2 linked regions of the Peribacillus simplex NBRC 15720 = DSM 1321 genome follow. The main gene of each other region encodes a partner of the protein of the gene in region 2 in a complex. Links are inferred from orthologs where the notes say so. Each region holds a gene or a part of one and is shown on either strand. Other genes may lie near its edges.

The links.
Region 1: rplI (region 2) and rplD share a complex: the UniProt entries of both Bacillus subtilis proteins name them as parts of the 50S ribosomal subunit. The link is inferred for Peribacillus simplex NBRC 15720 = DSM 1321 from one-to-one orthologs.

Annotation. Positions count from the first base shown.
Region 1 is NZ_CP017704.1:2,437,590-2,440,990, reverse strand. The notes cover bases 1-2,935. They hold rplD (50S ribosomal protein L4), read left to right. Parts: upstream 1-1,123; coding sequence 1,124-1,747; downstream 1,748-2,935. Other genes in these bases: rplB (50S ribosomal protein L2), read left to right, coding at 2,058-2,888; rplW (50S ribosomal protein L23), read left to right, coding at 1,747-2,031; rplC (50S ribosomal protein L3), read left to right, coding at 469-1,098; rpsJ (30S ribosomal protein S10), read left to right, coding at 120-428. Outside these bases: rpsS (30S ribosomal protein S19), read left to right, coding at 2,949-3,227; rplV (50S ribosomal protein L22), read left to right, coding at 3,245-3,401. UniProt on the Bacillus subtilis protein: One of the primary rRNA binding proteins, this protein initially binds near the 5'-end of the 23S rRNA. It is important during the early stages of 50S assembly.
Region 2 is NZ_CP017704.1:2,588,447-2,592,378, reverse strand. Bases 263-3,262 are described here. They hold rplI (50S ribosomal protein L9), read right to left. Parts: upstream 1,988-3,262; coding sequence 1,538-1,987; downstream 263-1,537. Other genes in these bases: BS1321_RS12380 (DHH family phosphoesterase), read right to left, coding at 1,984-3,262; dnaB (replicative DNA helicase), read right to left, coding at 263-1,397. Also shown: more of dnaB, read right to left, coding at 33-262; more of BS1321_RS12380, read right to left, coding at 3,263-3,932. UniProt on the Bacillus subtilis protein: Binds to the 23S rRNA.

The DNA of each region.
Region 1 (3,401 bases), 150 kb from region 2 along the record:
TCTTTGACTGCGATGATATGGAAGGTTGCTGACACACCCGGCCGCTTTGCCATGGCGAGTGTGTGGGAAATTTCCATTGAGAAGGTCTATTTTAAAATAGGCGAAAAGGAGGGAAAATTATGGCAAAACAAAAAATTCGTATCCGTTTAAAAGCATATGATCACAGAATTCTTGATCAATCTGCTGAGAAAATTGTTGAAACTGCAAAACGTTCTGGTGCGGCTGTATCTGGTCCAATTCCATTACCTACTGAAAGATCGGTATATACGATCCTACGTGCGGTTCATAAATACAAAGATTCTCGTGAACAATTCGAAATGCGTACGCATAAACGTCTAATCGACATCGTTAATCCAACTCCACAAACAGTTGATTCATTGATGCGTTTAGATTTACCATCAGGCGTTGACATTGAAATCAAATTATAATTCATATAAATATGAACAATTACTCTAGGAGGTGTGACTTATGACCAAAGGAATCTTAGGAAGAAAAATCGGTATGACTCAAGTTTTTGCTGAAAACGGTGAACTTATTCCGGTAACAGTTATCGAAGCTGCTAATAACGTGGTTCTTCAAAAGAAAACTGTTGAAACTGATGGCTATGAAGCAGTTCAAGTTGGTTTTGAAAACAAACGCGAAAAGCTTTCTAACAAACCTGAAAAGGGCCATGTTGAAAAAGCAAATACTACTCCTAAGCGCTTCATTCGCGAATTCCGCGGAACGGATCTTACTGAATATGAGATCGGTCAAGAAGTCAATGTTAGTATTTTCGCTGAAGGCGATTTAGTAGATGTATCAGGAATTTCAAAAGGTAAAGGTTTCCAAGGCTCTATCAAGCGTCATGGACAATCTCGCGGACCTATGTCTCATGGTTCTCGTTACCACCGTCGCCCAGGTTCAATGGGTCCTGTAGCTCCAAACCGCGTATTCAAAGGTAAACTATTACCAGGACGTATGGGTGGAGAACAAATTACTGTTCAAAACTTAGCTATCGTTAAAGTTGATGTTGAACGCAACCTACTATTGATCAAAGGTAATGTACCTGGTGCTAGAAAAGCATTGATCAAAGTTAAAACTGCTGTTAAAGCAAAGTAATTTCTGAGAAAGGAGGAGCAATAGAATGCCAAAAGTTACATTGTTCAACCAAACAGGTTCACAAGTTGGAGACATCGAACTAAATGAATCCATCTTTGGTATCGAACCTAATAATCATGTATTATTTGAAGCAATCATCATGCAACGAGCTTCCTTACGTCAAGGAACTCATAAAGTTAAAAACCGTTCTGAAGTTGCAGGCGGTGGACGTAAACCTTGGAAACAAAAAGGAACTGGACGTGCGCGTCAAGGTTCTATCCGTTCTCCACAATGGCGTGGCGGTGGCGTTGTTTTTGGACCTACTCCAAGATCTTACGCTTACAAGCTACCTAAAAAGGTACGTCGTTTAGCTATTAAATCTGCATTGTCTGCAAAGGCATTGGAAGAGAACATTTTGGTACTTGAAAGCTTGTCTTTCGAAGCTCCAAAAACAAAAGAATTTGTAGCAGTACTTAAAAATCTTTCTGTTGATACTAAAACGTTAGTTGTTACTGACGGTTTAGATGAGAAAGTTGCTCTTTCTGCACGTAACATCCCTGGTGTTACTGTAGTTGAAGCTGTTGGTCTTAACGTTCTTGATGTTGTTTCACACAACAAATTGATCTTGACTAAATCAGCTGTCGAAAAAGTAGAGGAGGTGCTTGCATAATGGATGCACGCGATATCATTAAGCGCCCCGTAATCACTGAACGCTCTTCAGACGTAATGGCTGAAAAGAAATATACTTTTGAAGTTGATGTTAGAGCTAACAAAACTCAAGTTAAAGATGCTGTTCAAGAAATTTTCGGCGTTAAAGTTGAGAAAGTAAACATCATGAACTACAAAGGTAAATTTAAACGTATGGGCAAACATGCAGGCTATACTAACAAGCGCCGTAAAGCTATTGTTAAATTAACTGCTGACAGCAAAGAAATCGAGCTATTCGAAGCTTAATTCATTAGAGAAGGAGGGAAATACAAATGGCGATTAAGAAGTATAAACCTACCTCTAACGGTCGACGTAATATGACAACTTCGGATTTTGCTGAGATCACTACAGACAAACCGGAAAAATCATTACTTGCTCCTTTACACAGCAAAGGCGGCCGTAATAACCAAGGTAAGTTAACAGTTCGTCATCAAGGTGGCGGCCACAAGCGTCAATACCGTATCATCGATTTCAAACGGAATAAAGATGGTATACCAGGACGCGTTGCTACTATTGAGTACGATCCAAATCGTTCTGCAAACATTGCATTAATTAATTACGTTGATGGAGAAAAACGTTATATCCTAGCTCCGAAAAACCTAGAAGTAGGTTTGGAAATTATGTCAGGTCCAGAAGCTGACATTAAAGTGGGTAACGCTCTTCCTCTTATTAACATCCCAGTTGGTACAGTAATTCATAACATCGAACTTAAACCAGGAAAAGGTGGACAATTAGTCCGTTCAGCAGGAACATCTGCTCAAGTCCTTGGTAAAGAAGGTCGTTATGTACTTGTACGTTTAAACTCAGGTGAGGTTCGTATGATTCTTGCAACTTGCCGTGCTACTATCGGTCAAGTTGGTAATGAACAACATGAACTTATCAACATTGGTAAAGCTGGCCGTAACCGTTGGTTAGGTAAACGCCCAACAGTTCGTGGATCAGTAATGAACCCGAATGATCACCCACACGGTGGTGGTGAAGGTAAATCACCAATCGGACGTAAATCACCAATGTCTCCATGGGGTAAACCTACTCTTGGATTCAAAACTCGTAAGAAGAAAAATAAATCCGATAAATTTATCGTACGTCGTCGTAAAAAATAACGGGATTGAGCTACGGTTCATATATAGAACCGTAGAACAGTCACGAAGGGAGGTACTCGCATGGGTCGTAGCTTAAAAAAAGGGCCTTTTGTTGATGATCATTTATTGGTAAAAGTTGAAAAATTAAATGAAGCTGACAAGAAACAGGTAGTAAAAACTTGGTCTCGTCGCTCAACAATCTTCCCGCAATTCATCGGACACACAATCGCCGTTTATGACGGTCGTAAGCATGTGCCGGTTTATGTAACAGAAGATATGGTAGGTCACAAACTAGGCGAATTCGCGCCTACACGCACTTATAAAGGTCACGCAAGTGATGACAAGAAAACAAGACGTTAATGAGAGGAGGGCATCTCATGCAAGCTAAAGCTGTCGCTAAAACAGTTCGTATTGCTCCTCGTAAAGTGCGTTTAGTCGCAGATTTAATTCGAGGAAAACAAGTAGGTGAAGCAGTAGCGATTCTTCGCTTAACACCAAAATCTGCTTCTCCAGTCGTAGAAAAAATTCTGAAAT
Region 2 (3,932 bases):
GGCCCGCCATTGCATGAATGGCAGGCAGTTCCCTATGCTCCGGGAGACATCGAATCATCATCGAAGCGACGTTCAAGGTTAACGAATTTATTATATTCTTTTACGAAGGCAAGCGAAACCGTGCCTACTGGACCATTACGCTGTTTCGCTATAATGATTTCGATGATATTTTTATTCTCGGATTCTTTATCATAATAATCATCACGGTATAAGAATGCGACGATATCGGCATCTTGCTCGATACTCCCGGATTCCCGGATATCAGACATCATCGGGCGCTTATCCTGACGCTGCTCCACTCCCCGCGATAACTGGGAAAGGGCGATGACGGGCACTTTAAGTTCACGGGCGAGCGCTTTGAGTGAACGTGAAATCTCGGATACCTCTTGCTGACGGTTGTCGCCTGAACGACCATCGCCTTGAATTAACTGCAGGTAATCGATCAATATCATGCCAAGGCCATGTTCCTGCTTCAAACGACGGCATTTTGAACGGATTTCACCAATCCTCACACCTGGCGTATCATCGATATAAATGCCGGCATTTGACAAGCTTCCCATCGCCATCGTCAGTTTACGCCAATCCTCATCAGTTAAGGAACCTGTCCGTAAATTCTGAGCGTTGATATTCCCTTCAGCACAGAGCATACGCATAACGAGCTGCTCTGCACCCATTTCAAGACTGAAAATCGCTACATTCTCCTCCGTTTTGGTCGCAACGTTTTGAGCGATATTCAATGCAAAAGCGGTTTTACCAACTGAAGGACGGGCACCCACTATAATGAGGTCATTACGTTGGAACCCTGCTGTCATTCGATCCAGTTCAGCAAACCCTGTCGGTATTCCCGTGACATCCCCTTTACGGGTAGTCAAAACTTCTATGTTATCGTACGTCGCAACCAATACATCTTTAATATTTTGAAAAGACCCGGAATTTTTACGCTGGGCCACTTCCATGATCGTTTTTTCTGCTTCCCCGAGCAGCTCCTCGACCTCGTCCTCGCGACTGTAGCCTTCCTGAGCGATGTTGGTCGCTGTCCTGATCAAACGACGCAGCAATGACTTCTCCTCGACAATGCGGGCATAATATTCAATATTGGCCGCGGTTGGCACCGATCCGGCCAATTCACTTAAATAAGAAACGCCGCCAACCTCTTCAAGGTTTTTTGTCGCAGCCAGTTCCTCTGTCACCGTGATCAAGTCGACAGCTTTTCCTTCGTCATTCAACTTAAGCATCACATTAAAGATTTTTTGATGAGAGCTTCTGTAAAAATCCTCTGGAATCAAAACTTCCGATGTAACGGTCAATGAAGAGGGCTCAAGAAAAATGGCTCCTAGTACAGCTTGTTCTGCTTCTATATTTTGAGGGGGAATCCTATCCTGAAATTGTTCTATCATATCTTAAAACCTCCCATTCTAAGAGGATACCTTTTATATGTTTCTAGTAAAAAAGAAAAAAGTGAAAGGACAACATGCCCAATCACATTTTTCGTCTATCTCTATTTTATCAATTTTTCACAGATATGAAACAACTAAAATTAGTTAATTTCTTTCACATGCACAGTCAGTGTCGCAGTGACTTCAGGATGAAGCTTGACTGGAAGCTTTGTATGCCCTAAAGAACGGATGCCGTCAGCAAGCTCCATTTTACGTTTATCAACCTTGATACCGTGTTTTTTCTGAAGCTCTGATGCAATTTGTTTAGTCGTGATGGAACCGAATAAACGCCCGCCCTCACCGGCTTTGGCAGATAGTTCAACCGTTAATTTCTCCAGCTGCACTTTCAATTCTTCAGCATGCTGCAGCTCTTCTGCTGCAAGTGATTCTTCTTTATTTTTCTGAGCTTCCAATGTTTTTACATTTGTATTATTTGCCTCAACGGCCAATCCTTGTTTAAGCAGGAAATTATGTGCATAACCATCAGCAACATTTTTAACTTCCCCTTTTTTCCCTTTACCTTTAACGTCTTTAAGAAATATTACTCTCATTCTTTTTGTCCCCCTTCTAAATATTCATCAATAGCTGTTTTTAATCGACTTTCGGCTTCATCAATGGAGCATACCTGTTGAGTGGCTGCATTTGTTAAATGTCCGCCTCCATTCAACATTTCCATGATCACCTGTACATTTATATCACCAAGAGAACGGGCACTTATGCCAACTGTATCATCAGATCGCTTAGCCATTACAAAGGAAGCGACAACGCCATCCATGGTCAATAGGGTATCCGCAGCCTGAGCAATGAGCACCTGATTATGAACCTGATCGGTTTTTGCCGCGGCAATGGCAATTCCCTTTTTATAAAAGATGACTTCTTCAATGAGCTTCGAACGTTTGATATAGGTGTCCACGTCTTCTTTTAAGAATTTCTGGACAAGTACCGTATCAGCTCCATGCGCCCTTAGATAAGAGGCTGCATCGAAAGTACGTGAACCTGTTCTTAAGGTGAAGCTTTTCGTATCGACAATGATACCTGCAAGAAGCGCCGTCGACTCCAGCATATCAATCTTTGAGCGTTTCGGCTGATATTCAAGCAGTTCGGTTACAAGTTCTGCTGTTGAAGATGCATATGGCTCCATATAGACGAGCAATGAGTTCTTGATGAACTCCTCACCCCGGCGATGATGGTCTATGACTACAACCTTATCGATCCTATTCAATAACCGCTCTTCAATTACCATGGAAGGTTTATGTGTATCGACCACAACCAGCAAGGTCTCATCCGTAATCATTTCAAATGCATCATCAGGTGTTATGAACCGGGCATACAGTTCTTCTTTATTTTTGATCTCTTCCATTAATCGAAGGACACTGCTATCGAGCTGCTGGGTGTTAATGACAATATAGCCTTCACGTTCATTCATTTGGGCAACTTTCAAGATGCCGATCGCTGAACCGATTGCGTCCATATCCGGGTTTTTATGGCCCATGACAATGACTTTATCGCTATCAAGGACTATATCCTTCAATGCATGGGAAATCACACGGGCACGGACCCTCGTGCGTTTTTCCATCGGATTCGTTTTGCCGCCATAGAATTTCACTTTTCCATTCGCTTGCTTTATGGCTACCTGGTCACCGCCACGTCCTAAAGCGAGATCCAAGCTGGACTGTGCAAGCGTACCTAGTTCCGGCAAGGATGACACGGCTGAGCCGACACCGATGCTCAGGGTCAATGGTACATTTTGCTTGGCCGTCGTTTCCCTGATTTCATCCAAAATCGAGAATTTCCCCTTTTCAAGCTGCTGAAGGATATGCTCATTAAAAACAGCGATGAATCGTTCCGAGGAAACCCGTTTAAAGAAAACGCCATTATCCCTTGCCCATTTATCAAGAAGTGAGGTAACCAAGCTGTTAATGCTGCTTTTACGCTGATCATCCATACCCTGTGTCAAATCATCATAGTTATCAAGAAGAATGATCGCAATTGCCGTTCGCTCATCTTCATATAATTTCTCAATTTCCACTTGCTCCGTCACATCAAAAAAGTAAAGAAGCCTTTCCTCACGCTTATGGACCACCTTGAATTTCCGATCATGGAGCGTAAGCGTCTCTGTCTCGATCTCTTGCTTGATTAACGGTACTATCGAGTCCGCAACATCGTATAGCGATCTTCCTGCCAAGGAGTCTTCACTAAAACAAGATGCCAGGAATGGATTGGTCCATTCAATGTAATAATCCTCATTAAAAAGCATGATCCCAATCGGCATTTCCAATAACGCTTCCTCGCCTACCTTCTTTAAACGGTAGGATAAAGTCGTTATATACTCTTCTGTCTTTCGTTGCTTTTTTTCTACCATTCTTAATGTTAAATAAAATAAACCAGCAAGAATCAATAGTCCAACAAGTGCAATAACCCAATTATAATAAGCCAGTACGCCCAAAAGTAAAACGACCGCGGCCAGCACCCCATATAAGGGGGACTTAATCGAGT